DNA from 3 places in the Desulfosporosinus paludis genome. Region 1 is predicted to be linked to each of the others. Evidence: riboswitches for the same ligand, from Rfam matches in the RefSeq annotation. Region 1 holds a riboswitch; each other region holds the start of a gene.
What was found. A riboswitch is a leader RNA that binds a small molecule or an ion and turns the genes downstream of it on or off. The one in region 1 is predicted to bind S-adenosylmethionine.
Positions count from the first base shown of each region.

Region 1 (10,627 bases):
GTGTTTATCCGTTGTGTTTATCATAACCCATTTCTGTTACCTTTCGATGAACTTTCAATGAAAAACGCGTTAAAAATAAAAGATCAACGGCTAAGCTTGCTTATTTTTTATAAAAAATCCCCTCTCCAATTAATGAAGTGGGCTTTGTCACGGCGTCCGGCAACGCCGATTAATTATTTATGCAGGTTGATCTTAAGCTTACTTGATCTAACTCAATAAAGCAAAGAACCGATCTGCTCAATTATTTCTTCGGTTTTGCGCATACATTGTCACCCTGATTTGTTTTGGGACTAGTATGTCCGCTGTTTAATTACTTACCCTTGGACACCAAAATGATACCCCTGCTCAGCGAGAAACTTCCTTGTTCAGCAATTCGTGAATCGATATACCAAGACATACCGCTAATTGTGCGAGTTCATTTATGCGAGGGGTTTTTGATCCGGATTCTATGTTAATAAGACGCTCGAGGCGAAGGCCAGCTTTGGCGGCCAGTTCTTCTTGGGTTAAATTACGCTTTTGCCTATAGTAGGCTATTCGTTTGCAGACGGTTTTTTCGATCATGATCAATGGAGTATCTCGCCTTCTTTCACGCGTTTAACAAGGATTTATTCATCGCATTTTCTGCATCAAAAGATCTTTATCCTCTATTCATGTTCAAAACAGGAAAAGAGTCCTATGTCCTCTGCCACTAGACCTATCTTCACTGCAATAAAAGAATGTGGAACTTCGATGAAGCCTCAACAAGAAGGACGAGTTGTAACTTTTTTGGAAAAACAACATATTGTATATTGTTTGAACGCACTTACAGACAGCAGCACTTTCAAAAAGAGAGCCGATAGGCTCTTTTTTACTTAAGTTCAAAGGCCTTAAGTTTACCATTAATCAACATTTGCATTAGGATTTTGTTTTTACTTGCTTGAGTCTATCACCGTAACTAATTGATGATAGATATAGTCAGACATTAACTTATTTCCTGTGTCATTTGGATGAAGTACATCCTTTAACAATGTACCTAAAGTAACCTGATCTTGTGGAAATGCGCTCCATACATCTAATAAGTTTGACCCGGTTTCAGCCGATACATTAATAATAGCTTTTCTGATTCCCGCAAATTTAGATTCGTCTAAAGAAACCATGGGAGGTTCAACAACGCAGAATATATCCGCTTTAGGAGCTTTGCTTTTAATTTCATGGATTAACTGAGTATATTTTTCACTGAACTGATCCGGAGTGGAAAAATTCCTATCGATTCTTCCTGTGAAAATAAATACAGCGTCTGTAGTACTTGTTATCTCTGTCGCTCTCTCTAAGCAATAATCGATGAGTTTTCCTGATGAAGCTTTGTTATCCCATATTATTTTATTTGAATACTTTTTAACTAAAGAAGTATTCAAATCGGAATTCCATCCAGTTGTTAAGGGGTTTGATGCACCTTGACTAACAGCGATTGAATCCCCGAGAATCACAGCATTAACTGTACCACTTTTTAACTTACTAATACCTGTCAAGGCTTGAACGTTAGTAGCAGTTGCGGGGGCTACAGTTTCCTGTGTTGACTTGTCATCAGTGTTTCGGATACTAAGGCCTACCAGAACAAGCACGAGTATTGTTAATAATAAATAAATACTTAATTTCTTCATGATCTTACCTCTTCTTTATACCTGATTATTAGTGTCGGTTTATCCGGCTTCCAAGGCCCCCATTCTTGTAAACAGGGGAAGGTTCTTCGTTAAATTCAGGTGGCGCAGAGTCCCATCTGAACCTTGATGTTCAGCTTTAGCCTAGCTGTGTAATTACACTTATCAGCGATTAATAAATGAAATATTGAAGATTAATGTTTTAAGTTAATTATTATAAAATAGACATTCGACATATTATACTATAAATTTACATATTTGTGTTAAATAGTATCTTTGTAATTTATTGATTTCTAGCCATTTTATATATTGAAAATAAAATTTTGGAAAAGGATAAACGCTTACTTTTTACCCCCATATGACCCATTTCCCAGAGATATTTAAGTGTCCCAAAAGCCATCAATTTTGGGATCGGGCATCATATTGTGAATTAACTAAGTGAGATAATAATCTCCAACGCTAAAATAGGGCAGATCCTTTCTCTAGGCTAGAGCCTGATATAATTACATAAAAAAATCCCCTCTTTTGGAGGGGTATAGATAAAGGAGGCTAAAGTGAAAATAGGGCAAATATTTCAACCGTAAAATTACGGGTATTTTTGGCGTTCAGCCCAACTTATTATGAGAATATGTTAATACCTGTAAGTGAAAATAACAAATACCGTATGGTTAGATCCGGCATAAATAATCAATATAAGGATTGAATCCAGTAGTTATGCGGTTATAAAGAAAGCCTAGGTAATAATCATACCTAGACCAACTTTATGGGATTCTCTTAGAAAGGGTAGCATGGATTGGGAGGCAAGGATGGCCTTGGCAGTCGCCATAGCTCCCAGATAACGACTAACAATAAAGCGATGATTATCAGCAACGCCGTTAAAATACCTATAGCCCTTATAACTCCTAAGGCCCCTAGAATTCCTATAGCTCCTAAAATTCCTCCTATAATCCCGGCAACAAGCATATAATTCACCTCCTTCTTCAGGTTCCTATAAGATGCGGAGGCTACTTGATACAGCCTATTCTGCTTGTCTATTGGATGTTCATCAGTAAGCAAAAATAAACACAAAGAAAACCTAGGCAAAAATACCTAGGCTAAATCATAAATACTACAAGAAAAAAGTGTTTGACTGGGACAAGGGCAAGGCGGATGATTCTTGAGGACAACCTGTGAACACTTGGTCTTTTAGGAGCATAGACTGGAATAGATATTAGCAATAGTCGCGGGTGGTATTAGAAGCTTTGATCCTAAATTTATCGGAACACGGAGGAGTTAGGATGGGAGATGCTGAAACCCAGGCTCTCAAAGAAGATGTCATGGAGATCAAAAGTGATGTTAAGGAAGTCAAGAATGCTGTTGACCGCTTACACTTGCTTATGGTTGAGAAGTATGTCACTAGGAAGGAGTTCGAGATTTTTAAGGATCGGGAAATAAGTAGTCGCCGTTGGTGGGCAACATTTGTTATTGGTGCTGTGGCTCTTGTCGTGACTGTAATCGATGCAGTTCATTACTTTCTTTAGATCAGTAACGACTAAGTGACATTCATAAGAGCATTGAATAGAATGGCAAGGGGGGATTCGGCAGTGAAGATATGTCTTGACCCAGGTCATGGCGGTTATGATTCCGGTGCAGTTGGGTTTGGTTTACAGGAGAAAGAGATTACACTGGATATATGTCTGCAAATAAAGGCTCTATTGGAATACAATGGACTTGTCACGATCCTAACTCGGGATGGAGACTATGCCCCCGGGCATCTAGAAGGAGATCTCAATGGAGAACTTTGGGCACGGGTTAACCTAGCAGAACAAAATTCAGTAGACTTGTTTTGTTCAGTCCATGTTAATTCGGGGGGAGGAACTGGGGAACAGGTATTAGTGTCAGAACTGGGTGGAAACGCTCAAAAAGCGGCTAATCAGGTATTGCCTTACCTTGTTCAGGCAGGTGGATGGTCCAATCGTGGAGTAACCGCCCAAAACGTCCTGGTGCTCAGAGAAACAAGCATGCCCGCCATCTTAACTGAAAATGGGTTCATAGATAACTCAGAGGATGCAATGAAACTAAAGGATCCCAAGATTCGAAAGGCCTTGGCGGTTGCTCATGCCAAAGGAATCTGTGATTACTTTGGAGTTCAATATCGAGAAGGGGGAACGGATGTGCTGGAAGTAGCTGTATTACTTTATACCAAAGAAGACTATTGGTCAGGGACGGATGTTTCTGTAAAAAATGGAAATTGTGCCTTATTCATTCGCCCAGACGATCATTCCGTACCTAAGGATGCCATGAGTGCTAAAAAGCTAATTGTTGTGGGGGGACCAACAACAAATCACCCGAATGAAGTTTTGCTTTCAGGAAATAGCAAATATGATACTGTAGCCGCTGTAGCCAATTACTTGAAATAATGTATACAATATTAAGTATTAAAAGAGTCTAGACACCCCTACCGAAGAAAGTTATAATGAAAGAACCATTTTGTCGTTTGTAAGGGAGCAACGAGGCTCTAAAACGGCGTTCTTAATTGACGCCTTTTTAGGCCTTTTTGTTGTTTATTTGAGATTTACCCTAGCAATGGCATCAAAGTGGTAGGTTGGAGGGCAGCACTATGACTTTAAACTCCGGAGATATTACGTTTGTATTCCTATGTACTATTTTAGTGTTTTTAATGACTCCGGGATTGGCGCTATTTTATGGGGGAATGGTCAGAAAACGAAATGTCCTTTCGATAATGATGCAAAGTTTTGCGGCACTGGGACTGGTTACGGTCATTTGGGTGGTGTTCGGATACTCCTTAGCTTTCGGTTCAGACCATGGCCATGTCATTGGGGGGTTCGATTGGTTGGCTTTGAGAGGCGTGGGACTCACTCCTAATCCGGATTATGCCCCATCAATTCCTCATTTGTTATTCTTCTTATTTCAACTTATGTTTGCTATTATTACCCCAGCTGTTGTCAGTGGTGCAACTGCAGAAAGACTTCGTTTCCCTGCGTTTCTTCTGTTTATGCTCTTTTGGAGTTGTTTCGTTTATATTCCTCTAGCCCATTGGGTCTGGGGAGTTGGCGGTTGGATGAGAAACCTCGGAGTGATGGACTTCGCGGGGGGAACGGTTGTAGAAATGGCTTCCGGAGTGTCAGGATTGGTCGCCGCTCTGATCGTTGGAAAACGCTTGAAGGTTGGTTATGAATTTAATATTCCTCATAACATGCCCAACGTTCTCTTTGGGGGAGGACTTTTGTGGTTTGGGTGGTTTGGTTTTAACGCCGGGGGAGCTATGGGAGCTAATGGACTTGCCGTTTTAGCCCTGGCGACAACTCAAATAGCGGGAGCAGCCGGAATGATAGGTTGGGCGCTTCTGGAATGGTTCCATCGTCGGCAAATTACAGTTTTTGGGGCAGTCAGCGGAATTATCGCAGCTCTAGTAGCGATAACCCCTGCGGCAGGATTTGTCTCCACTGGGAGTTCCCTGCTCATCGGATTTATCGCTGGAGGAGTCTGCTATTTAGGTGTAAGCATACTTAAGGCCAAACTGGGGTATGATGATGCTCTCGACGTTTTTGGCATCCATGGGATCGGGGGTACTTGGGGGACAATAGCCACTGGTATTTTTGCAGACATAAATCTTAATCCACAGGGTCATAATGGCCTGCTGAATGGCGGCGGATTTCACCCTGTATTAATCCAACTTCTCGCAGTGGCAGCAACCTATGCCTTCACCGGCATAATGACATTTGTTATTTTGAAAGGAGTTGCTCTGTTTACACCGCTTCGGGCAACGGACGATGAGCAAGTCAATGGGTTGGACCTGACTCAACATCGAGAAAATGCTTATCCGGATTTTGAACTAAGTGATAATGTTTTTATCTAGGGTTAAAGGGCTTCCTTGCCGTGTTCACCTGTTCTAATTCTGACCGCATCGGCAACGTCATAAATAAAAATCTTACCATCTCCGAACTTCTCAGTTCTTGCAGCTTCAACGATCGATGAGATGATTTCATCCACTTTAGCCGAAGAGACAACAACCTCAAGCTTTATCTTAGGCAATAGTTTTGTGACAATTTCTTGGCCTCGATAAATTTGAGTGTACCCTTTTTGATTTCCGAATCCTGAAACGTTAGAAACAGTCATACCGTTAACCCCTAAGTCTGATAACGCTGACTTGACATCATTAAGTTTTTCTGGTCGTATAATCGCTTCAATTTTTTTCATAATTAAACACCGCCTCTTAATTTTGGTTTCCTTAGGTCAGTCGAGACTCATTGATACGGTTTAGAGAAACAAATCTCTATCTTAAAAATAGGTATAATACTTTTTATTATAACAAAAATGTAAAAGTGATAAAACCTTAGCATTGGCTTTAGTAAAAATTTGCCCAAATTTAAATTTTTAAATTTAGAGGAAATGCCTAAGATTAGTTCAAAGGATAAAGGCTGACAGTAATTTAAATAAATCTTCAAATTAGAGAAGAGGCAATCAAAACTTATTGATATTGCTGGACTCAAAACGAAGAGGCTGTCTCAAAATGATGTCTACGACATCACGAAGAGGCAGCCTCTTTTCAATATTTGGGGAAAAATAAGTTGAGATTGTGAAATCACAAGGGAGTATTCCTGATTTCACAATCTTATTGTTATATTTGGGAACGCTAAAAGAGCACTCTCTAAAACTCCCTAATTAAAAGGCATAAGCAGATTACGCAACCTCTATTTTATGTAACGAACAGCCACATCTGTCTTGTTGTATTTTGTTGTGCAACTTATTGATGTTAAAACCAAAGCTCAAAAGCAAAAATTCAGTTTCAACATTCTTTTTACCACGCATTACAAATCTTCGGAAGCTATGATCTTCCTTCAGAATTCCAAAAGCCCCTTCAACCTGGATGGAACGATTCATTCTTAGTAGGATACCTTCAGCCGTTGTGATATTATGTAAGGATTCTTCTCGTTTCTCCAAAAATACTTTTGATACAGATAGTTTCTTATTACCCGCTGCTTTTGTGCATTGTTTTTTGAATGAACAGCCTCCACAACTCTCACACTCATAGAGAGTTACATCCGATTTATAACCACTTTTCGAAGTTCTTGTCGTCTTTCCGACAGCCACTAGTTTTTTATTATTTGCACAAAGATATTCGTCTTTGACTGCATCATAGACCATATTTTCCCGTTTACCAATGATCTTACTAAAGCTTTTTTTCTTCATTACTTCATAGGTCTGTGGCTTAATGAAAGGCTTTAGTCCTTGTTTCTCAAAATAAACATAGTTTTCTTCACTTTCGTAGCCTGCATCAGCAATGACATTATGATATCTTTTAGGTAAGTTCTCAATTAGCTTTTCTAAAAAAGAAATAAGAGTCAATTGATCGGAGCGCTCACTCGAAATGGCCAATCCAACGATATATTCAGCCTCTACGCCAATCTGCACATTGTATCCTGGCTTTAGCTGAGAATTTCTCATATGATCTTCCTTCATATGCATAAAAGTGGCATCCGTATCCGTCTTTGAGAAGCTATTTCTACCATCAAAAAGCTCGTTATAACGATCATATCTCGTTTGTTTTTCCAAGAATTCTTCTAGTGTCTCTGTTGCCCTTTGCAGATTAGTCTTGCGTTTTCCCTTTCCAGAAACAAACTCTATTTTTTCGGCTTGTTGCTTCTCCTTCAGAAAAGCAATGTAATTCTGAAGGGTTTCCACTGTGATTGCCGACTCGCTTAATGGAATACCAGTTTCGATTTCTTTATTGAGTTTCACAAGAAATGCCCTGGCTTTTTCTTGCAGTTTCTGTTCATTTTTGATGGTGGTTTTCTTCCATACGAATGTATATTTATTGGCATAGGCCTCAATTTTTGTACCATCTATAAAAATATTTTCATACTGGATCTCACCCAGTTCACCTAGTTTAACGACCAATTGGTTGAAGAGCCCTTCGATAATTCCTTTAATCCGACCGTTGCGGAAACGAGCAATCGTATTATGGTCGGGCACCTTCTGTCCTTGGAGCAACCACATGAAATTAATATCTCTCCTACAGGCTTCCTCTATTTTTCTGCTTGTGTAAATGTCGTTCATGTAAGCATACACCAATACTCGGAATAATGTCTTGGGTGTGACTGCTGGATTTCTTCCCTTGGAAGAGTACGCCTTGTTTAAATTTGTATAATCTAATCCCTCCGTCATATGGCATAGCAGTCTCACCGAGTCATCTTCTGGTATTAATACTTCCATGTTTAGTGGGAGCACGAGTTGATAAACCCCACTATTTTCGTTATAATTTTTGCGTATAGTTTTGTTTTGTAGCATAAACTAATTATACCGAAAAGACGGGTCTTTGGACTTGTCTTTTTGTATTTTTACACAGAAAGGGGCTGCCTCTCCATAGAAATTATATTTCTATTTTGAGACAGCCTCTTGTGGTGTCTTCTTTTTAAATGGGGAATTTTTTCCCCGATCAGGTTTGCCAGTTTTCGTTGTATCTGCTGCCTTATTAGACATAGAAAGTAGCCTCCTTGTTAAACATAATTTAGGTTCCTTCAGTCACAGGAATAATACAAAAAAGATCACTTTGATAGCGAGTTAAAACCTCACTCCGGATAGGTTGTTTCTTTATCTTTGCCATAGTCAGTCCGTCCATCTTGATCCGGTGAGTGTCCATAAGGGAGTTCTTCACGTTTTGGAAATGGGCGTTTTGTCGGTTTAGGTTGATCTGACGAATGCATTGTATCCCTCCTCTTTGGAATATTTTTAGAGTTCCCGGTGCAGGATTAATTATGCGGGAGACTCGGAAACTTAACTTGTGTATTAATTATCGTGAGATCATATTGACATGATATGTAACAAATGTTAGACTCAGCGTAGTGAATTTAATAGGTATGCTCTTATCCGGAGTGGTGGAGGGACTAGCCCAATGAAACCCGGCAACCCGCTTTGCTTGCAAAAGCCTCGTCTTTGCTCAAAGCATGGTGCTAATTCTTGCAGGAGTGAATTCTTCTGATAGATAAGAGGAGTGTCGATGACGTAATTTGGCCTCTTCTGTTTAGAAGAGGCCTTTTCAATGCCTGTTCACGATGGCGTTGAAGAGAACTTTTTTAGGTCATACTCCAAGTACTGCTAGAAGTTGAATTTAATTGGGGATTAGTGAGGATAAAGCTGCAACAAATCTGGAGGTGGGATGTTTCATGAGTGTTGAGAAGACGTATGCGGAAATTAACGCCAAGATCAAAGCTGGCAAAGCAGTCGTAGTGACTGCAGAGGAACTCATAGCATTGGTCGAGGAAAAAGGGCTTTCCCAAGCCGCCCATGAGGTAGATGTCGTCACTACGGGAACTTTTGCGCCGATGTGTTCTTCGGGAGCTTTTTTAAGTTTCGGGCACACTAAGCCCCGTATGAAAATGCAGAAAGTTTGGTTGAACGGAGTATCCGCCTATGCTGGAGTAGCGGCTGTAGATGCCTATTTGGGAGCGGCAGAACTGCCCGAAGATGATCCTCTGAACAGCAACTATCCTGGAGAGTTTCGCTATGGCGGCGGGCATGTTATTCAAGACTTGGTGGCGCGTAAACCTGTTCATCTTAAGGCGATTGCTTATGGAACGAATTGTTACCCGCGCAAGGCTTTTGAAACAACAATAACCCTTGATGAGATCAATGAAGCCATTCTTTTTAATCCTCGTAATGCTTATCAGAATTACAATTGTGCCGTAAATCTGACGGATCACACAATTTATACGTATATGGGCATGTTAAAACCTCAGTTGGGGAACGCCAACTATTCGACCTCTGGAGAATTAAGTCCACTTTTGAAAGATCCGCATTTCAAAACGATTGGAGTAGGCACGAAAATTTTTCTTGGTGGCGGGATTGGATATGTCGCTTGGAACGGAACCCAACATTTCCCTTCCATTACCAATGTCGATGGCAAAGAACTTGGCGGCGCTGGCGGAACGCTTGCCGTAATAGGGGATCTTAAGCAAATGAGTCCCAAGTGGCTGGTCGGCACCAGCTTCTTAGGGTATGGGGCAACGCTTAGTGTGGGTATAGGTATACCAATCCCAATTCTCAATGAAGAAATCGCTCGCTACGCAGCCATGAAGGATGAAGATTTGTATGCTCCCGTTGTTGACTATGGAGACGCATATCCCTCATTTACTCCTGGAAACTTAGGGTATGTCAGCTATGCTGAATTAAAAAGCGGCAAGATTCAAGTAAGAGGCAAGGAAATTCAAACAGCTCCTCTGTCGAGTATGCCAAGAGCACGGGAGATGGCCTCAACCCTTAAGCAATGGATTAATCATGGCGACTTTTTATTGACAGAGCCTGTCAAACTTCTCCCCTCGCCTGCCGATGGTATTATAGCTCATAGCTTAAAGGAGGTTTGATTATGTCGCCTAAAAGAATTGTTTTACGCTTTGGGACAGATATTTCGGTAAAACCGATCGTCTATCGCCTAGTGAAAGACTTCGACTTAGTCGTTAATATTGTGAAGGCGGATGTTAATCCTCAAAAGAGGGGACCATGGTTTTAGAGGTCACAGGAGATCAAAGCGAACAAGGGCTAGCGTATTTGCGCGATCTGGGTGTTTCGGTACAGGATCTCAAACAGGGAGTTGTGCGCATTGAAGAAAAATGTGTTATGTGCGGTGCCTGTACTGGTCTTTGTCCGACAGGAGCGTTATATATGGAACGCCCCTCCATGGAAGTCCATTTTGATGGAGATCAATGTATCGTCTGTATGCTTTGTACTAAAGTATGCCCGATGCGGGCAATGGAGGTTCGCCTGTAAGTGGACTTTTTAGAGCGCACATATCGTCAGTGGCATCGCCAAGAGGATCTTGTGCATTTTCAAGTGACTGTGCAAGAAACTGATTTGGATATTGGAGTTCGCAAAGAACGGTTCTCTCCTGAATTGGCTGAGTGGATTGAGGACACAATTCGTGCTTGCCGTAAGCCACTGGAAGACTACGTTCAGCAAGACCCGGGGTTTCTGAAAGCCTTAGTTCCTTACGA
Region 1 is NZ_CP144211.1:2,323,217-2,333,843, reverse strand. It holds gene VZF35_RS11710 (helix-turn-helix domain-containing protein) at 346-561, opposite strand; gene VZF35_RS11705 (SGNH/GDSL hydrolase family protein) at 909-1,640, opposite strand; gene VZF35_RS11700 (hypothetical protein) at 2,412-2,600, opposite strand; gene VZF35_RS11695 (hypothetical protein) at 2,915-3,157, shown strand; gene VZF35_RS11690 (N-acetylmuramoyl-L-alanine amidase) at 3,221-4,036, shown strand; gene VZF35_RS11685 (ammonium transporter) at 4,237-5,496, shown strand; gene VZF35_RS11680 (P-II family nitrogen regulator) at 5,499-5,837, opposite strand; gene VZF35_RS11675 (IS1182 family transposase) at 6,321-7,928, opposite strand; gene VZF35_RS11670 (hypothetical protein) at 8,210-8,344, opposite strand; SAM riboswitch class I at 8,501-8,629, shown strand; gene VZF35_RS11665 (homocysteine biosynthesis protein) at 8,804-10,000, shown strand; partial or broken gene VZF35_RS11660 (NIL domain-containing protein) at 10,003-10,403, shown strand; gene VZF35_RS11655 (UPF0280 family protein) at 10,404-10,627, shown strand, end outside.

Region 2 (10,627 bases), 210 kb from region 1:
CTCCAAAATACATCCATGCTCATATGACTATATATTCATATGAAAAATAACACAATATCTGTACTTTTGCAACACAGAAATTTATGTACAACTATATGCTAGAGTATATGGACTTCCAAAATTTAGGCATCGTTGTCCTATATTTCATAACTTGGCATAAAGAAGAATAGGAGATTTTTATAGGGATTTAAAAAGTTGTTACAAATGAACTCGTTTCAATTAAGGCTTAAGATCGAGACTTCAGATTAAAGTGTAATGAAAACCTCTTAAAATAGACTGTTTACAAACATTCAAGCAATCATTATAATGTTTATTAGATAAACTAAAAAGGGGAAATCGCTTTGAATCATCTCGGTCATCACCTCTGTAATCCAGATTGCCACATTCCCCAGCAACGTTTAAGTGAATTAACTCACTCTCTTACCCAAATGGAGGGCGTGACGCCGATATTTAAAGCACTTGCGGATGAAACGCGAGTGAAAATAATTTATGCCTTACTCCAAGAACCAAATCTATGCGTTTGTGACCTCGCTCAGATTACTGATCTAACTGTCTCTGCGGCTTCTCACCATTTACGCCTGCTTAAAAATTTAGGACTGGCCCGTTCTCACAAAGAAGGCAAACTCGTACGCTATTGTATCCATGATGAGCACGTAAAAATTATTTTAGAAGAAGCGCTCAATCATTGTACCCACCTCCCAAGATAATCGACTTTCGAGGAACAATTCAGCACAATACGTCCAGTGGAGGATGAAAATGAGTAGAGTTTTAAATATTGGACTTGATGTAGGTTCCACAACTGTAAAAATTGTGGTATTAGAGAACCGGACGATAGTCTATAAAAATTATTTAAGACATTTTTCCAATATCCGTAATACGGTTGTTATGATGCTCGAGGATGCCAAAACCATTCTCCAAGGACATCCTTTAACCTTAATGGTTACAGGATCGGGAGGGTATAACATCTCTCAAACATTAGACGTTCCCTTTATTCAAGAAGTTATGGCCTGCTCCAATGCCATTAAGATTGTCATACCCAAAACTGACGCTGCCATAGAACTTGGCGGCGAGGATGCTAAGGTTACCTATTTCGGAGACTCGCTTGAGCAACGAATGAATGGAACTTGCGCAGGAGGGACTGGAGCCTTTATCGACCAGATGGCATCTCTGTTGCAAACGGACGCTCAAGGGTTAAATGAGCTTGCCAAAAACTATCATACCATCTATCCAATTGCGTCACGCTGCGGAGTCTTTGCTAAAACTGATATCCAGCCGCTCCTTAACGAAGGAGCGGCCAAAGAAGATATTGCAGTTTCAGTCTTGCAGGCTGTGGTTAACCAAACGATCAGTGGTTTGGCTCAAGGTCGTCCAATCACAGGAAACGTGGCTTTTTTAGGCGGCCCTTTATTCTTTCTTTCTGAGTTAAGAAAACGCTTTATTGAGACCCTTCAGCTTAATGACGAAAGCATTATTTTCCCGGACGATTCCCAATTTTTTGTGGCCATTGGCGCTGCGCTTTCGTCTCGTGATCAAGAACCCTTTACGCAGGAGTGTCTCTATGAGCGCGCTCCCATGATTTATAAAATCACCAATGAGGACAATGTGGATCTCCGCCCCTTGTTTAAAGACTCCGAAGACTATGAGTCCTTTAAACAGAGACACGCTCAGCACAAGGTTAAGCGCGTGGATTTAGAGAGCTATTCGGGAAATGCCTACCTGGGAATCGACGCAGGGTCAACGACAACAAAACTAGCCCTGATTGATGATGAGGGTGGCTTGCTTTATTCCTTCTACGGCAGCAATCAGGGAAATCCTTTGGAATCTACCATGGAAGCCCTTAAGACTCTTTACGGTAAGCTCAATCCAAATATTACGATTATCAATTCGACCGTTACCGGTTACGGAGAACATCTCATCAAAGCCGCACTAAAAGTTGACATCGGTGAAATTGAAACTGTCGCTCATTACACGGCTGCTAACTTTTTCTTGCCGGGTGTTGATTTTGTTCTGGACATTGGTGGTCAGGACATGAAAAGTCTCGTCATTCGCAATGGGGTCATCGAGTCTATCACCTTGAATGAAGCCTGCTCATCAGGATGTGGCTCTTTTGTGGAGACTTTTGCTCAATCTCTCAATATGAGTGTCCAAGAATTTGCCAAGATCGGACTGGAAGCTAAGCATCCCGTAGATCTAGGGACACGTTGTACCGTCTTTATGAACTCCAAAGTCAAACAAGTTCAGAAAGAAGGCGCAGAGGTTAGTGATATTTCAGCCGGTATCTCCATTTCCGTCATTAAAAACGCCCTGTTCAAAGTAATCCGTTTGAGGAACGCTGATGAACTCGGGAAAAGGATCGTCGTCCAAGGAGGAACATTCTATAACGACACAGTCCTCAGAGCCCTTGAGCAGCTTGCCCAACGTGACGTCGTGCGTCCTGATATTGCTGGGATTATGGGTGCCTTCGGAGCTGCCTTGCTTGCTAAAGAGCGCTTTGTGTCAGGTCATCGAACAACTCTCTTACCTTTAGAAGAGCTCCAAGAACTCTCTTCGGAAACCACCATGAAGCGCTGTGGATTGTGCGGAAATAACTGTCTTGTTACGATTCGGCGTTTCTCCAACGGCAACGAATTTTTTTCCGGAAATCGTTGCGAACGAGGAGAAGGCAAAACCATCGTAAAATCTGAAATTCCTAACCTTTTTGCCTATAAATATAAACGAGTCTTTAATTATACTCCTTTAGCTCCATCACAAGCCACGAGAGGAACCATCGGGATTCCTAGAGTTTTGAACGTTTATGAAGATTACCCCTTCTGGTTCACCTTCTTTACAGAATTGAACTATCGTGTCATCCTTTCGGGTCGATCTTCAAAACCGCTCTATGAGCTCGGCATGGACACAATCCCTTCAGAATCCGCTTGCTACCCCGCTAAGCTGGCCCATGGTCATCTTGCAGATTTAGTGAAAAAAGGGGTAACCAAACTATTTTACCCTTGTATTCCTTATAATCGCACTGAAGATCCCGACTCCAATAATCACTACAATTGCCCTATCGTCACATCATATCCTGAAACCATTAATGCCAACATGGATATTCTCCGAACCCCTAATATAACCTTTTATCACCCTTTCCTGCCCATCGATAACCCTCGCAGAATGGGCAAACGTTTAATTCAAGAGTTAGCTCCGGAAGGAATCCCCAAACCTGAAATCCTCAAGGCAATGGAAAAGGCCTATGCTGAATTAGACAAGTATCGAAACGATGTGCAAAAAAAGGGAGAAGAAGCCCTCCAGTATATCCAAGACCATCAACTTAAAGGAATTGTCCTGGGTGGGAGGCCCTATCACATTGATCCGGAAATTAATCACGGAATACCAGAAATGATTCAAGCGTACGGATTTGCAGTTTTGGCGGAAGACTCTATTAACCATTTGGGCCAGGTTGAGCGCCCCCTGCGTATTGTAGATCAATGGGTATATCATACCAGATTATATGCTGCCGCGAGCTATGTAGCCCAACAGAAGTCTCTAGAATTGATCCAATTGACATCCTTCGGCTGCGGCCTGGATGCGGTCACCACAGATCAGGTTAAGGAAATCATTGAGTCCTACGGAAAGATCTATACCGTTTTGAAGATTGACGAAATTAACAATTTAGGGGCTGCTCGAATCCGTGTGCGTTCTTTAATTGCCGCCATCCAAGAACGTGATAAACGGAACGTGATCCCAGAAAAACTCATCACCAAACGCCCACGTGTGATTTTTACCAAAGAAATGAAAAAGACCCATACCCTTTTAGTTCCCCAGATGTCCCCTATTCACTTTCAGTTTCTCCAGACCGGCTTTGAAATGGCAGGCTATCGCCTGGAAATTTTACCTTCCGTTGATAAATCCGCCATTGACGAAGGCCTGAAATACGTTCATAACGATGCTTGCTACCCTGCTATTATTGTCGTCGGACAAATCATGAAGGCCTTAGGTTCGGGCAACTATGATTTAAGCAACACCTCCGTGATCATCTCCCAAACCGGCGGAGGGTGTCGAGCCACGAATTATATCGCTTTCATCCGTAAAGCTTTAGCGGACGCCCATATGGAACATGTCCCCGTTGTGGCCTTAAACACGGGAAACTCCTCAAGTTTAGAACAGAATCCGGGCTTTAAAATTACCCTTTCGATCTTTAGAAAGCTTATGCAGGGTTTGGTTTACGGAGACCTTCTGATGCGCGTCCTCTACAAGATACGCCCTTATGAACTTATTCCAGGTTCGGCCAATCGTTTGTATGATAAATGGGTTAAACAATGCCAGGAATCCCTGAAAACCGGCAAACGAAAGGACTTTATCCAAAACGTTCGTCGGATCGTTACGGACTTCGACAATCTTCCCATTCACGAAGATTGGATCAAACCGAAGGTTGGCGTAGTCGGAGAAATCCTCGTTAAGTTTCACCCCACAGCAAACAATAACATTGTGGAACTGCTGGAAGCCGAAGGCGCTGAAGCCGTTGTCCCCGATCTTGCAGACTTCCTTTTATACGGCGCCTTTGATAATCGTATCAAGTATGAGCAATTGTCAGGAAAATTTTGGAGTATGGTTTCCGGTAATTTTTCTATCGGCCGGATCGAGTCCTATCGACGTGAGATGAAAAAAGCCCTTGAAGCCAGTATACGCTTCACCGCCCCCAAACCTATTGATGAGATAGCTAAGTATGCCCAAAACCATCTCTCGCTTTCCAACCAATCGGGAGAAGGCTGGTTCCTTACAGGAGAGATGGTCGAATTGATTCGAAGTGGGGTCAACAATATTGTGTGTTTGCAGCCCTTTGCCTGCTTGCCGAATCATATCACAGGGAAAGGTATGTTCCGAGAGATCCGCCGCTCCTACCCAGGGGCAAACATCGCCCCGATCGACTATGATCCGGGAGCAAGCGAAGTTAATCAGCTCAATCGGATAAAGCTGATGTTGTCTGTAGCAATGGATAATCTCTAAAAGCCATAACCTTAGGTTGATCAGAAAAGCTAAGGCGTGATCAGCCATTATTTTCCTACTTGACACGGACTCCGCTTTGTTTTATAGTAGCTATAATCCATTTGAGACAACTAAATATTAATTTCTCTTATCAAGAGCGGCGGAGGGACTGGCCCTATGATGCCCGGCAACCTATAGCTCAGCTATGAGGTGCTAATTCCAACAGAACCAATAAATAGGTTCTGAGAGATGAGAGTAGCGTGTTAAATAATGTAACGGCCGCTTCTCTGAAGCGGCCGTTTTTATTTACTATCGAAACTCCCACCGAACTTACCCATCCTACCAAGGGATAAACTTGATTCCCCGAATACCTATGATAAGACATAGGTAAAAATCATCAACCCGAAGAAAATCAGCATATTAAAGGGAGGAATTTACGATGACTCAAGAACGTCAATTAGGATTTGAAACCATTTCTTTGCATGGAGGACAAAACCCAGATTCAGCAACCAACGCCCGAGCCGTACCGATATACCAAACGTCTTCCTTTGTTTTCAACGACACTGAGCACGCAGCTAACCTCTTTTCATTAAAAGAACCAGGCAACATCTATTCTCGGATTATGAACCCTACCCAAGATGTTTTTGAACAGCGCCTGGCCCTTCTAGAAGGCGGAGTTGGGGCACTCGCAACATCATCAGGTCAAGCAGCAATTACGTATGCCATTCTCAATATTGCCCAAGCAGGGGATGAAATTATTGCCTCAGGCTCTCTCTATGGTGGTACCTACACTCTGTTTGCCTATACTTTTGCAAAACTAGGGATCAAAGTCCACTTTGTCAATGGTGATAAGCCGGAGGAATTCCGAGCTAAAATCACAGAGCGGACTAAAGCCTTATATACTGAAACCATCGGCAATCCTCAAATTAATGTCGCTGACCTAACGGAACTTGCCGATATCGCCCACGAAAATGGCCTTCCTCTGATCGTAGACAATACCTTTGCCTCTCCTTATTTATGCCGGCCCATCGAGCATGACGCTGATATCGTTGTTCACTCTGCCACTAAATTTATCGGCGGACATGGTACTTCGATAGGAGGAGTCATTATCGACTCTGGAAACTTCGCTTGGGATAACGGCAAATTCCCCGGACTGAGTGAGCCCGATCCCAGCTACCATGGCATCGTCTATACCGAAGCCTGCGGTAAGGCAGCCTTTATCACTAAAGCTCGGGTCTCCCTGCTGCGGGACACTGGAGCAGCGCTTTCTCCATTTAACTCCTTCTTGTTTTTACAGGGTTTAGAAACCCTCCCCCTCCGTATGGACAGACACGTTGCTAACGCCCAAAAAGCGGCAGAGTTTCTGAATAGCCATAAATTCGTCACATGGGTTAATTACCCAAGTCTAACCAATAGCCCTTACCACGCCCTTGCCCAGAAGTATTTACCCAAAGGTTCCGGAGCAATCTTTACCTTCGGAGTCAAAGGTGGTCTTAAAGAAGGAGAAAAATTCATTAACGCTCTAAAATTGTTCTCACATTTAGCCAACGTAGGAGATGCCAAATCTCTGGTCATCCACCCGGCTAGCACCACGCATCAGCAACTTGATGAAGAATCCCAACGCGCCGCCGGGATTTCACCCGATATGATCCGCCTCTCCATCGGTTTAGAGACGATCGATGACCTCCTATATGACCTAGACCAAGCCTTACACGCCAGTCAAAGAAGTTAAAGGGATATCGCGGCTCAAAACTTGAGCAGAGCTTGCCTTACTGGCTAGCCGGAGACCATAATAATAAAGCTAGAGACATAACTCATCGTCGACCGATCGATGTTCAATATCCGGATGTTGAATTTCGTACTTCGCACATTGAGCCTCGTGCCTAGAAAAGGTGGTTAGTTTATATGCCTATCAAAGTTCCTGAACATTTACCGGCCATGGAGATACTCAACCGCGAAAACATCTTCGTCATGGGAGATGAACGCGCTTATCACCAAGATATCCGCCCGCTGAAAATTGTGATCCTCAATCTTATGCCCCGCAAAGAAACCACTGAAACTCAACTATTGAGACTTCTCGGAAATTCTCCTTTACAGGTCGAAATCACTCTTTTGCGGATCGAAAGTCATCTTTCCAAAAACACCTCTCAAGAACACTTGGATGCTTTTTACAAAAGCTTCAATGATATCAAAAATCACAACTACGACGGTATGATCATCACCGGAGCACCTGTAGAACATCTGGAATTTGAAGAGGTAACCTACTGGAGCGACCTTCAGACCATTATGGACTGGACAAAAACCCATGTTACCTCCACGTTTCACATCTGCTGGGGGTCCCAAGCAGGCTTGTATCATCACTATGGTATCCCCAAATACCCTTTGACGGAAAAGATGTTCGGTATCTTTCAACACGATGTTAATAAAAGCGGCCTCAATGGCTCACAGCTCCTGCGGGGTTTCGACGACGAATTCTACGTTCCCCATTCCCGCCACACGGAAATCAAACGCAGTGATCTTGCTAAGCACCCGGAGTTAGAGATTCTGTCCGAATCCGACGAAGCCGGAGTCTATATTGTGGTTTCTAAAGACGGGCGTCAGGTGTTTGTTTCAGGGCACTCTGAGTACGATGCATTAACCCTGAAGGAAGAATACGACCGTGATCTCGCCAAAGGTCTGCCTATTACTTTCCCCAAAAACTATTTTCCCAGCAACGACCCCGCAAAGACCCCCGTTCACAAGTGGCGTTCCCACACAAATTTACTTTTTCAGAACTGGTTGAATTATTATGTCTATCAAGAAACGCCTTATGATCTTGGTGGACGCTAAATAGCCTATGTGGTGCAAGGAAAGAAGGGAGTGTCGCAAAACTACTATTTTGAAGTAGCAAGCGATGCTCCCCATTTCTTTTTACTGTGGAAAATATTAAGTGGTTTGATTGCAATGCTCAATCTCTATTTTCTACTTAAATTTGTGTATAGCAAAATAAGCCTTCTAGATGAGACTGTTTTTTCGACCCCTTTTTAAGCCGTTTTTAATGGATGAAGGGGTTTACCAATTCGTTCATTCTGTATTTTAGCGTGAAGTTTATTCACGTTATACCCAAAACACAGCAGCATAAATTCAGTTTTTACACTGTTTTTACCTCGTGTCAAAAAGCGATTAAAGTTATAGTCATTTTTGAGTACCCCAAAGGCTCCTTCGACCTGTATGGATCGATTTACTCTGAGTAGTCTCCCTTTTTCGGTGGTAATGTTTCCGTACGATACCTGGCGTTTGGCCACAAACGTTTTAGATACTTGCATTCTTCGATTGCCTTTAGCTTTTGTACATTGACTTTTACAAGGACAATCACGGCAGTCTTCACATTCATAGATCGTGATTTCAGATCGGTAGCCCGTTGCCGATGTTCGATGGGTAATTCCCACTAGTTTGAGTTGTTTTCCGTTATGACAGGTGTATTCATCCATTTCTGCATTGTAAACCATGTTTTCTCGCTTGCTGATATCCTTTTTGAAGCGTTTCTTTTTCCATTGTTCATAGGTTTGCGGCTTTATGTAGCAGGTCTGCTTTTTCCCTTCGAGATAAAGATAATTCTCCTCACTCTCATAACCAGAGTCTGCAGTAACATTTTCATAATGGGCCTGTAGTTTAGATTCCAGCGTGTTTAAGAAAGGGATGAGTGTGGCTATGTCGTTACGATCCTGGAAAATCCCAACCCCTGTTACATATTCACTTTCCACGCCAATCTGAACATTGTAAGCCGGCTTTAACTGAGCGTTGCGCATATGGTCATCTTTCATATGCATGAAGGTCGCATCAGGATCGGTTTTGGAGTAGCTATTTCTTCCTTCGAAGAATTGGTGATGTCTGTTGTACTTTTCTTGACGGGTATAGAATTCCTTCAGGTCTTCTGTAAACTTTTGTAGCTTTGATTTCCGTTTTCCAATACCATGGACAAATTCAATCTGCTCTTGCTGACGTTTTTCTTCTAGGTAGGAGAGGGCCGCCTTAAGGTCCTTAAGTAACGTTTCTTTGGTTGCCTTGAAGTCCTTTAGATAGGTCAAATTGATCTCCTCAAGACAGGATTGAATTTTCAAGAACATTTTGGTCTCATTCTTAGTAACGACTTTCTTCCAGACAAACGTATAACGGTTAGCATTGGCTTCAATTTTTGTTCCATCGACAAAAAGGTTCTTAAACTCTACTTCCCCAAGCTTGTGTAAATACGTCACCATTTGGAAAAAGAGGTCTTCTATGGATTCCTTTAAATAGTTCTTCCGAAATCGAGCAAGGGTGCTGTGGTCTGGTGCCTTGCATCCTTCCAACAACCACATGAAGTTAATGTCTCTTTTACAAGCAACTTCAATCTTGCGGCTTGAGTAAATGTTGTTCATATAGGCATAGGCTACTACTTTGAACAGGATTTTGGGTTCGACTACAGGTTTTCTTCCAGTGGAAGAGTAGGCCTGATACAACGCTTCGTAATTCAATCCCTCCAAAATGTGGCTTAGCAGTCGAACTGAGTCATCCTCCGGTATTAACACATCAAAATTAAATGGTAGAACTAATTGATAGTGTCCACTTAATTCAGTATAATTTTTAGAGTGTAATTTGGTTGTTAGCATAACTCAAATTATACGACAACTGCGGGTTCTTTGGGACCTGCAGTTTTGTTTCTAGTAGGAAAAGGGGCGTTGCTTACGAACTATTTTAGTTCGTTTTGCAACGCCCCCTTTTATTCTTATCTAAACCTTATTTTGAACGTATCTTTTCCATAAATGCTGCTAGCAAATGTAATAGTTCTCGTAAAGCAGGGAAAACTAATGTTAGAAATTAGAGGTGATATGTATGAGAAAGATAAATGATAGGTTTTGGTTAGGTCTCATATCAGGTCTGGGGGGGAATATCGCTAAAATAATAACAGAACAGGTTTTTACTAAAATTGGTTATACGAAAACGAATGGTTATACAACCGCAGCCGGAATTTTCTTGAAAAAGTCCAGAGTTGCATCCCCATCTGGGAGAGCTGTGGGGATTATTGCTGACAATATGATTGCTGCAGGGCTTGGAGTAACCTGTATATATTGGCTTACTCTTATGGGGAAAGATAAGCTTCTGTTAAAAGGAGCTGGATTAGGGGCAGCCGAATGGGCTGCACTATACGGAGTCTTTTCTAAACTTGGTGCAACGGCAATATACCCTGTAAAACCTGAAGATGCAATCGCCACTTTTATATCCCATCTTGTGTTTGGTATGACGAAAATTACTATTGCAGTCAATTTAGGAGATAGCCGTTTATTTAAGCCTAAAAATTTAACCTTAGAAATTAATCACCCCCAAAATCTTGCATCCGAAATTAAAGAAAAAAACAATAATTTGCAACCTCAAAAATTGCTTGGTAAAAAGAGATATGTACACAGTTCGGATAACTCCCATAGGTCCTTAGCCCACTTACAATCACATACATAAGCACAAAGAGGAAGCACATGACATTCTGTTTCTTCCTCTTTGTGCGTCTCCAACTTCCTTAACTTTCACGCTTCCCTATCTATAGGAAGTGATAAATGCGCTAAACAATGTTCGAATATCATACTGATACTGACTTATGGGAGAAATTTCTTTTTGAATACCAAAAAGCTTGTAAACAGCGATTCTTGCA
Region 2 is NZ_CP144211.1:2,113,820-2,124,446, forward strand. It holds gene VZF35_RS10675 (ArsR/SmtB family transcription factor) at 342-707, shown strand; gene VZF35_RS10680 (acyl-CoA dehydratase activase-related protein) at 757-4,986, shown strand; SAM riboswitch class I at 5,111-5,221, shown strand; gene VZF35_RS10685 (homocysteine synthase) at 5,405-6,697, shown strand; gene metA (homoserine O-acetyltransferase MetA) at 6,871-7,794, shown strand; gene VZF35_RS10695 (IS1182 family transposase) at 7,989-9,593, opposite strand; gene VZF35_RS10700 (hypothetical protein) at 9,817-10,437, shown strand; gene VZF35_RS10705 (oleate hydratase) at 10,513-10,627, opposite strand, start outside.
Region 2: another riboswitch for S-adenosylmethionine. It lies ahead of VZF35_RS10685 (homocysteine synthase); the one in region 1 lies ahead of VZF35_RS11665 (homocysteine biosynthesis protein).

Region 3 (10,627 bases), 460 kb from region 1:
GACCCTATTAAGGGTGAAACCTTCTCGTGTATTGAGAACGCAATTCGTGGCAGCCGACGCATGACCATTACTTTTAAAGGTCGAGTTATTAAGGTGGACCCCTTAGGAATTGTCTACTATTCTCGATTAAGGAAATGGTATCTTGTCTCAAGACAAGGAGAGACGATCAAGAATTACAACCTAAACAACATTACCGAAGTCAGTGAAACGAATGAGGGCTTTGTTTATCCGGAAGGATTTTCTTTGAAAACGTGGTTTGGTCCTCGCTGGGGGATGGAATATGGAGAGCTGCTGCAGGTGAAAGTGCGCTTCCTTAATCGTTCCCAAACTTTGGCGAAGATGCGCAAAGACATAGCCCATAGAAGGAGTGAGCTAACAACGCTGGAGGACGGGTCTGTCCTTTTTCAAGATGACATTATCGGAGTCAATGAATTTATTAGCTGGATATTAGGCTTTGGGTCAGCAGCTGAGATCTTGGAGCCTGTTGAACTGAGAGAGCTTATCCTGGAACGTGTCCGCAGTACTTTGGAGAATTACTCAAAAAACAAATATTTGTCGCTCTAATCTTGTACAATTGTTTTAATAAGGGATGTAATAGAGAGGATGTACTTAATGCTGAAAGAATGTAAGAATGGGGAGCGATTTGAGGGAATCGTCTTGGTTAATGAATGGAAGGAGGTCCCTTTTCGCCAAAAACCAGGTGCATTTCTTTCTTTGACGTGTCAAGATCGATCAGGTGTGATGCAAGCTAAGATGTGGGAGTATCAACCCCAGATTCTTACATGGTTAAGGGATCAAGATATTTTTTTTATTCAAGGAGTCGCTTCGGAATATAGAGGCGTGCTGGATCTTACGGTTGAAGAAATACGAATGATTCCCAAAGAAGATGTGGATTTGACAATGTTATTGCCCTGCTCCCCAATACCCGAGGTTGAGTTAGAAACCCGCCTAAGAGCACTTTTAAATAAGATTCACAGCCCAGAGCTTCAGAAGCTGTTAAGACAGTTTCTAGATAATCCAGAGTGGGGAACGGCTTATCGACAGGCTCCTGCCGCTGTAAAAATCCATCAAGCCTATTTGCGGGGACTTTGGGAGCATAGTGTTAGAGTGGCGGAACTGGCGAATGGAATTGCAGGGCATTTTCTGAGCATGGATCAGGATTTGGTTCTTGCTGGGGCACTTTTACATGATGTTGGTAAGATAGGGGAGTATTCCTACGACCGGGGGATTAAGTTTACGACGGAAGGCAGGTTGTTAGGTCACATTGTAATGGGCTTGGAGCTTCTTTCTGGGGAAATTGCTAAAGTTTCAGGGTTTCCTCAAGAGTTGCGCTATAAATTGCTGCATATTCTTTCTAGTCATCATGGAAAATATGAATGGCAATCCCCCAAACGGCCGAAGTCGATGGAAGCCTTAGTGATCCATTACGCAGATGTTATGGATGCAGAACTATATCAGTTTGAACAGGCAAAAGCCAATTACCCCGAAGATGAGTGGTCTCCATATATCCCGAGCATGGAGCGTTACCTGTATCTGAAATAACTGGAAAGGCGCATTATCAGGTCACATACACTGAGCTGTTATTGGCTTGCCTCTAACTGATATTCCCAGAAACGGTTTGCTATGAGTCGTAGGCAAAAAGGATGTTGTCCCCAGGTATCAATGTCGTCGAGAGATAACATTAAGGCATAGGATTGCTGACATATGTGGAGGAGTGGGTAATGCTTCGCGATATAGGCTAGGACGGATAGGATAGCCTCACATCGTTCAGGACGAAATAAGTTCTGAATGTAACGGCGGCTGTGTGGCGTGAGGCGAAATCGGGATAAATCAGAGGATAGGGGTTTGATTTCATTAACAGGAAAGGATATCACATTAAATTGCGGCAAATCCGCCAAAACATCGGCAGTATCTAAGAATTGGGTTAAATGTTCTTGAATTTCGAACGGAGGGAATGAAAAAATCCCAGGTGTTGCGGCCAAGATACAAATACGAAGCAGGTTGGCATTAATAAGTTTATTACCTTCAAATAGGCCAGGAGAATGCTTGGACAGATATCGGATCAGTGTGCCTATCATTTCGTTTCCTTGGCAGGCTAAATGCTCCCAATAGGGTAAAAGTCTAGGAATATCATCGGCAAGTGACGGTTCAAGCTGGTCAAATAATTGGTATTCTATCATTGTATTAAAAGATTCGGACGTTGGATTCGCAAGCAAAATCCGCCGCAATTCTGGATGGATCGCTACTGAAGCAGATGGTTTCTTTTCTAGGTGATTCATCGAAGGCACCTCCCCCGTTCGTGAATAGTGTAAAAGTAATTCTTGGCAGTAGTTTATGTTGATAGCAGGGTTCTATCCTATGTTTTATGTTACTTTAATAAAACACTCGTCAAAAAACTTTAAACAAAAAGAAGACCTCGTCAAAACGAGCGTCTTCTTATAAAGATTTAGGATTTTTCTGGAATTCCTTAATGTTTGAGGATTATAATATGGGTGAACTTAAACTGAGAAACGAGTGGGTGAGTTACTGATGATAAATCAAAATTTCAAGATGGAATTTGAAGTTCACTTTCATGAAGTTAATCCTCACGAAGAGGCCACACCTCTGACAATGTTGTATTATTTAGAAGATACGGCCATTGCCCATTCTGAGGCAGTTGGCTTTGGGGTTGGACGTTTAAAAGCAGAAGGGCTAGCTTGGATACTTAACCGCTGGCATCTCCAGATAGACCATTATCCCAGACAAGGTGAAACCGTGACGATTGAAACCTGGCCTTCAAATTTTGAGCGGTTTTATGCCACAAGGGAGTTCCTAATCAGGAATTCTAAGCAAGATATCATAGGCCGAGCTTCTTCCTTGTGGATATTTTATAATCTTTTGAAGAAACGTCCTTTACGAGTGTGGCCGGAATTTCAAGAAGCCTATGGTTTGAATTCAGCAAGAGCGATTGAGGACACTTTTGCGGCATTTAATAAAGAAGAGACGAAAAATGAAGAGGTGAAAGTTTTTTCAGTCCGAAGAAGTGATATTGATACCAACGGGCATGTGAACAATGCCAATTACCTTCAGTGGATACTTGAAGCGGTCCCTGAAAATATCTATCAAGAGTGTTATCTTTCCTCTCTGGAAATACTGTATAAGAAAGAAACCACCTACGGATCCAAGATTCACTCTCATTGTGTGCTCGATCGAACGGAGGACTTAAACTTTGTCTGTAACCATCAAATACTCGGAGAAGATTCAGGTCTCGAACTGGCTTTAGCTAAAACAGCTTGGGTACCAAGATCTTAAATAAATAATAAATTTGAAATGAGGAAATACCATGCGACGAGAGGACAAGGAAATTACAGAACAATACGCTTTAGATGAAATTATGAAAAAGGCTCAGGTGTGTCGTTTGGCCGTATCTTATAGGGACATGCCCTATATTATCCCCATGAGCTTTGGTTATGCAGAACGAGTGCTATACTTTCATTCCGCCCCTGAAGGTTTAAAACTGTTGATACTTCGAGAGAATCCTCAGGCTTGTTTTGAGGTGGAAGTTGATACTCAGGTTCTCCCGGGAAAACTGGGATGTGATTGGACAATGCGGTATCAAAGTGTTATAGGCTTTGGTGAGGTTCAATTTATCGAAGATTTCCAAGAAAAGCGACAAGCTATTCAAATAATTATGCAGCAATATACAGATCAGGAAGTTCTGTACAACGACGAAGCTTTATCTAAAGTAACGTTGTTTAAGTTAAACATTAATACTATGACCGGTAAAAGATCTGGGTATTAGGTCATAAATTCAGACACATGCGCCGAGGCCGGGATTAAGGGCTGATTTTTTGGAACTAATGACAAACCATGGCATAATGCGTATATTGTCGAATAATAATTTTACATGTTAGCCGTAACTATGAATTGCATTAATTTGTAAATTTATGTACAAATTACGAGAAATTCTTTATAGAGGATAATTTAGAAAGAATATAGAATATAGTCTTGAGGTCTCTTGAGATTAATTTATTTCTTAAAATTAAATATCCTTTTGAGAGAGTGATTGTAATGTCCGAAGGTAAGAAAATTTTAGAACTCGAACAAAAAGTCGCAAACCTTGAAATCACTTTAAGTAAGCTGCAGGAAGACAATGGAGTCTGGGATAGAATCTTTAGAGATAATTACTGGGGTATGATGATTTGTGATGCTATCAGTGGTGAATTAATCAAAACTAACCCCAGTTATGAAGAAATGCATGGTTATGGCCCATCAGAACTAATTGGCAGAACGGTCTACGATGTTTTCGCCCCAGAATGTCATAAAGACTTACCGGATATTGTGCGAAGTATTCATGACTACGGTCATTGCACCTATAAAACAGTTCATATTAGAAAAGATGGAAGTCGATTCCCTGTCCATACTGACAGCTATGAAATAGCGATTCATGGGAAACGCTTAAGGGTTGTCTCAGTTTGGGATATTACGGAGATTGATCAGAACGAAAAAGAGTTGGCTCTTTATAGGGAAAGTCTGGAGGATTTGGTCAAATCCCGTACGGATGATCTGGAACGGGCGTATGAGCAGCTTCGAATTGAGATGATTCAGAAAGAGGCTGCTGAAAAGGAATTAGCGAAAGCTAATCAAGAGATGATCGATACTATGGAAAGTATTAGCGACGGGTTTATCGCTGTAAACCGCCAATGGGTTATAACTTATACCAATCTAGCCATTTCTCGAGCTCTTCAAATGCAGGGCATGCCAGCGAACTTAGTTGGATCTGTTTTTGGGACAGCGATTTGGCAGCAGGATCCAATAATTTGGGATTCTTGCCAGAGTGTTATGAAAGATGGATATCCCAAACGATTTGAGCTTTATTCCAAGCTAATTGGGCATTGGATCGAATTTAGTATTTACCCAAGAGAGAGCGGGATCTCAATTTTTATGCGTTTCATTGATGACCGAAAGAAGCTCGAAAAAATGGTTGAGGAAGAGCATCTTCGCCTCTACACCCTTTTCAACGCTTTCCCAGGTCTAATCTATGTACTTGAAGAAAATTATACGATACGCTTTGCCAATCATAGTTTTCAAGAAAAGTTTGGGCACTGTAAAGGGCAAAGCTGCCATAATGTCATTGCGGACTCGAATCATCCTTGTAGTGATTGTGTAATTCCTTTAATTGTAAAAAATTCAACTCCATCGAGAAATGAGCGGGTATATAATCATCGATTATATGAGATTTATTCGCAGCCTTATACGGATAGTGATGGAACAAGGTTGATTTTTTTAGTTCTTATTGATATCACAGATCGTAAAAATGCTGATCGGGAATTTGTACGTTTAGAACGATTAAATATGGTTGGAGAAATGGCCGCAGGAATCGCTCATGAGGTGAGGAACCCCTTGACGACAGTACGCGGCTTTTTACAGCTTCTTGCTTCTAAGGATAATACTCAACCATATTATGATTATTTTAAAATCATGATAGAAGAACTGGACAGAGCGAATCTCATCATCACGGAATATTTAAGTTTAGCGAGAGATAAGCCCGCTGATTTCTCACTTGTAAATCTGTCAAAGATTGTAAGATCATTGGTGCCGCTTTTAAGCGCAGATGCGCTTAATCAGGACAAAGAAATCAACCTCGAATTGGAGTTAGTCCCAGATATCCGGGGGAATGAAAATGAACTTAGACAGTTGCTTTTGAACTTAGCCAGAAATGGCTTTGAGGCCATGAAACCTGGAGGAGAACTAACCATTGAGACGTGGGAAACGGATCATTGTGTGATCCTGAGGATTTCGGACCAAGGTGAGGGTCTTGACCCAGTCTTTATTGAAAAAATTGGGACTCCATTCTTAACGACCAAAGAGCGGGGCACTGGTTTAGGGTTAGCTATATGTCAGAGCATTGTAGTACGCCATAATGCGGTTATGGAATTTGATTCAGACTCGTCGGGGACTACAGTATGCATCAAATTCCCAGTCATTAATTAAGCAACAATTAATATCATGGAGTTTGATTTGGAATACAGAAGCTATTACTAAACTTAGTTAAAATTACTACTCAAAAGATAGCGGAAATAAGGACGAAATCCCTTGTGACAGAAGGGTTTCGTCCTTATTCCAGTTTAAAAGTAAGTAACTGTTGCTTCCTTTAGAAAGCCGGAACGATCGAGCCCTTATACTTGTCTTCGATGAATTTTTTAACCTCTGGAGAGGTTAAAGCTTTCGCTAATTTTTGTAAAGCAGGATCGTCTTTACGGTTGTCCTTAACGACGAGGATATTGGCATACGGTGAATCTTTATCTTCAGTGAAAAGGGAATCCTTGGTGGGGTTGAGTCCAGCTTCCAAGGCATAGTTGGTGTTGATTACGGCTGCGTTGATTTTAGGATCTTGAAGTACACGCGGCAGTTGAGGAGCGTCGATCGGGGTAACGTTTAGTTGCTTCGGATTGCCGCTGATATCGTTAACCGTTCCACTGATTCCAACCCCGTCTTTCAGTTGAATAAGGCCTGCTTTGGCAAGTAAAGCTAAGGCGCGACCACTGTTTGAAGGGTCGTTAGGTATAGCAATGGTATCTCCATTTTTCAGTTGATCTAAGTTCGTAATTTTCTTTGAGTAAACACCCATCGGCTCGATGTGAACGTTAGTTAGTGAGACAAGATTCAAATGATGGTCCTTGTTAAAGGATTCGAGATAGGGGGTATGTTGGAAAAAGTTTGCGTCGATCTCTCCAGAATCTAAATCGAGGTTTGGACGCACGTAATCTGTATAATTAACGATTTTCAAATCGATGCCTTCTTTGGCCAATGCCGGTTTGATAAATTCCAGTATCTCAGCATGGGGTACGGGGGTAGCTCCGACTTTGAGCACGGTAGTACCTGTTGAATTAGCGGTGGCTGCAGCTGCCTGAGGTTTTCCGCATCCAGCGAGTACCAGAGTGAGTGAGACCAGGGAAATCAAGATTAAAGCAAGTGAGCGACGTTTGTTGTTTTTTAACATCAATGTTCCTCCTCAAGTTTAGATTAGATCTTAAGTATATAGACTCTTAATGGGCTAATTTGCGTGCTAAGGCAGTTCCTAAGGACTGCAGCCCTTGTACAAGGATGACGAGTATGATGACCGTGACAACCATAATATCGGTTCGAAATCGGTTATAGCCATATTGAATTGCTAAATCTCCCAACCCTCCGCCGCCGACAGCTCCCGCCATGGCAGTGTAGCCGATCACGCTGATCGTCGTGATGGCAGCACCAAGAATTAGCGAACCTTTTGCTTCAGGAAGAAGTACTTTAAGGATGATCTGAAAAGGTGAGGCTCCCATGGAAAGTGATGCCTCAATGATGCCATAGGGAACTTCTTTGAGAGAGCTTTCCACGACCCTTGCCACAAAAGGGGCTGCCGAGATGACAAGCGGGACAATGGCAGCGGTCGTACCAATTGACGTGCCGATAAGTACACGCGTTAGTGGGATAAGAGCCACCAATAAGATGATAAACGGAGCGGATCGTAAAATGTTGATGAGGGTTCCGAGAATTCGCTCCACCCAAGGGTTGGGGGAAATATGTCCAGGTGAGCTGACAACCAAAACAACTCCCAAGGGAAGTCCTAAAAGGTAGGCGAGAAATGTGGAGACGAAGACCATGTAGAGAGTATCCCCTATTGCCGGAGAAACGAGCTGGAGCAAGTCGCTCCCTAATGAGACTTGGAAGAGTGTGGAGGGTTCAGTTAGCAATTCGAATCACCTCCAAGTTTAAATTTCGGCCTGCTAAATAGTGATGGGCCTCTTGGAGTTGCTCTGGGTTTCCCTGCAGCTCTAAAGTTAAAGTACCAAAGAGAGTAGACCTTAAATGATCAATGCTCCCATAAAGAATGTTGGCACGGACAGCACAAGTGTGTAATAAATCAGTAATGATGGGCTCCGAAGCCTGCGATCCAAGAAATTGAAGACGGATAATTTCTGAGTCCTGATGAGTCGCAAAATCTTTAAGCAGCTCCGTTGGAAGGTCTTTCGGAAAGATAGTTGCTATGAATTCTCGGGCGATGTCCGACTGGGGTTGAGTGAAGACAGATTCTACGGGGCCGTGCTCGACGATGCGGGCTTGGTGAATCACGGCCACATCCGTGCAAATCTCTTTGACCACTTTCATTTCGTGGGTAATTAGAACAATCGTTAAGCCGAGTTTTTGGTTAATGTCTCGGAGTAGTTTCAGAATCGAGAGGGTGGTTTGGGGGTCGAGAGCTGAAGTGGCTTCATCGCACAAGAGAACTTGAGGTTGTGTTGCTAGTGCTCGCGCAATGCCTACCCGCTGTTTTTGCCCGCCGCTGAGTTGAGAAGGGTAAGCAGAAGCTTTTTCCTCGAGATTGACGAGGCTGAGCAACTCCTCGACGCGTTCAGCGATTCTTTGTTTGGGCACGCCGGCAATCTCCAGGGGAAAGCAATGTTTTCCGCCACCGTGCGCGATTGCAAAAGACAAAAGTGTTGGAAAATCATCCCGATTCCCTGCCGTGCTTGACGGAGTGCCTTTCCGGAAAGTTTTGTCAACGTCTGACCTGCAACGACGACTTCTCCGCGTGTGGGCTTTTCAAGCAGATTTATACAGCGAATAAGTGTGCTTTTACCAGCCCCGCTTAAGCCGATGATCCCGTAAACAGCGCCTTGAGGAATGTTCAAGGAAACGTTATCAAGAGCGGTTACGGCTCCTTGGCGGGAGACGTATGTTTTGACTAGCTGGTTAATCTGAATCAAGTTGTACCTCCTTCTTAGATGTTTTCGAGAGTTCAACACAACAAAAAACTCCGCGAAGAAAACCCGCGGAGTTACATTCGGTTTTCCTCTTATCTCCCAGATTTCTCTGCAGGAGTTAGCACCGTGCTTTTAAATGCCGGTTGCCGGGTTTCATCGGGCCAGTCCCTCCACCTACTCTGAATAAGAGTTTTTATGAAATTTTTGTGTTAAAGTCTCGCAAAAAGATGCTTGTATTGTAGCATAAGCTGTGAGGAAATATCAAGAGGAAAAATTAAACAGGTCCATCTGTAAAAATACTTGACATTATTCCAATGCTTTAATAAATTAAAGGAAGAAAGTAATCCGAGGAGGGTGTACAATGTCAAGCGATGAACGTTTACAAAATCCCTTAACGGACGCCTTATTCGAGGCAATTTTGCTGTTAAGAACGAAAGAAGAGTGTTATCGGTTTTTCGAAGATATTGCCACGATCGCTGAAATAAAGGCGCTGGCCCAGCGTTTGGAAGTAGCGAAGATGTTAAGGAGAAATGAGACTTATACTGCCATTGAAAAAGTTACTGGAGTAAGTACGGCAACCATTAGCCGTGTTAAACGCTGTTTAAATTTCGGAGCGGATGGGTATCAACTAATCTTAAGCCGATTGCAAGAACAAGATTAAACTTGAAGTAAATTCTCGATCTGAGATCTAGAATCAATTGTTACGATGACTTCACCATGAATACTAATATAATCGTTTCAGATTTTGAAGCATCATTGAGCGTAGAGAAGGGGAATAATAATGCTAAGAACGAATTTAGGACAACGTATTCCGGAAGGCATGCGTGATTTACTGCCCGAGGAAATTGCAGTGCAGGAACGCCTTGAGACTGAGGTCATGACACTTTTTCAGCGTTGGTCTTATCAAAAAGTGCTGCCTCCTACTTTAGAATTTACCGCTTGTGTTCAGCCTGATGTGGAGCAAGTTGATTCTCTCTACAAGTTTTTCGATCGAGAGGGACGCATCTTGGCCTTGCGACCGGAATTGACGATTCCCATCGCTCGTTTGGTTAGTACGCGTATGCGTGGAGCAAATTTACCTCTCCGCTTGTGTTATGGTGCAGATGTTTTCCGTAATACTACTGTTAGGTATCGTGAATTCCGTCAAGTTGGAGTGGAACTCATCGGTGCTGACCAAGAACTGGCTGATGCGGAAGTGATTGCTCTTGCTGTCGAGGCGATTGCTTGCTTAGGGATCAAAAATTATCAATTTAACCTTGGGCATATGGGAATCTTCTCAGGGCTCATGTTGGAGGCGGGTGTCGATGAAGGATTCCAGACTAAGCTGGAAGAGGCCCTAGCTCGCAAAGACATGGTGGGCGTAGAACGGTTGGTCCAAAACAGTGGGTTGCCGGAGCGTGTACAGGAACTGCTGCTTCGGTTACCTCATTTTCACGGCGGAGAAGAAATCCTCGATGAAGTTCTTGGCTGGAGTACACTCCCGACTATTCGGGAGGCAGTTGAGAGTTTGAGGCGGATTTACCGTTATTTAAGTGATTTTGGTGTTCAAGGAAATGTATCCTTAGATCTGGGAATTTTAAGAGGCTTTTCGTATTACACTGGAGCTGTGTTTGAAGGGTATGTCGCCGGAATTGGCTTTCCCGTACTCGAAGGGGGACGGTACGATGCTTTGTATGCTGACTTTGGGTCCTCTCAACCAGCTACAGGCTTTGCTATCCACTTGGGGAGCATGTTAGAGCTTTTTCCTTTGCCTGTTATTGAGGGGGCAGATATTTTAGTTTTTGGATCCGATGCTAAGCAAATAATCCGTCAATGTCAGGAATTGAGGGCACAGGGCAAGAAGGTGGAAATGGCCTTTGAAGCCATGGACAAGGGAGCAGCTCAGACTATGGCAAAGTTAA
Region 3 is NZ_CP144211.1:1,864,339-1,874,965, reverse strand. It holds gene VZF35_RS09520 (helix-turn-helix transcriptional regulator) at 1-564, shown strand, start outside; gene VZF35_RS09515 (3'-5' exoribonuclease YhaM family protein) at 613-1,542, shown strand; gene VZF35_RS09510 (hypothetical protein) at 1,581-2,279, opposite strand; gene VZF35_RS09505 (acyl-[acyl-carrier-protein] thioesterase) at 2,530-3,291, shown strand; gene VZF35_RS09500 (pyridoxamine 5'-phosphate oxidase family protein) at 3,323-3,781, shown strand; gene VZF35_RS09495 (PAS domain S-box protein) at 4,051-5,973, shown strand; gene VZF35_RS09490 (MetQ/NlpA family ABC transporter substrate-binding protein) at 6,134-6,982, opposite strand; gene VZF35_RS09485 (methionine ABC transporter permease) at 7,029-7,715, opposite strand; gene VZF35_RS09480 (NIL domain-containing protein) at 7,705-8,130, opposite strand; partial or broken gene VZF35_RS09475 (ATP-binding cassette domain-containing protein) at 8,284-8,768, opposite strand; SAM riboswitch class I at 8,816-8,916, opposite strand; gene VZF35_RS09470 (YerC/YecD family TrpR-related protein) at 9,088-9,387, shown strand; gene hisZ (ATP phosphoribosyltransferase regulatory subunit) at 9,508-10,627, shown strand, end outside.
Region 3: another riboswitch for S-adenosylmethionine. It lies ahead of VZF35_RS09475 (ATP-binding cassette domain-containing protein); the one in region 1 lies ahead of VZF35_RS11665 (homocysteine biosynthesis protein).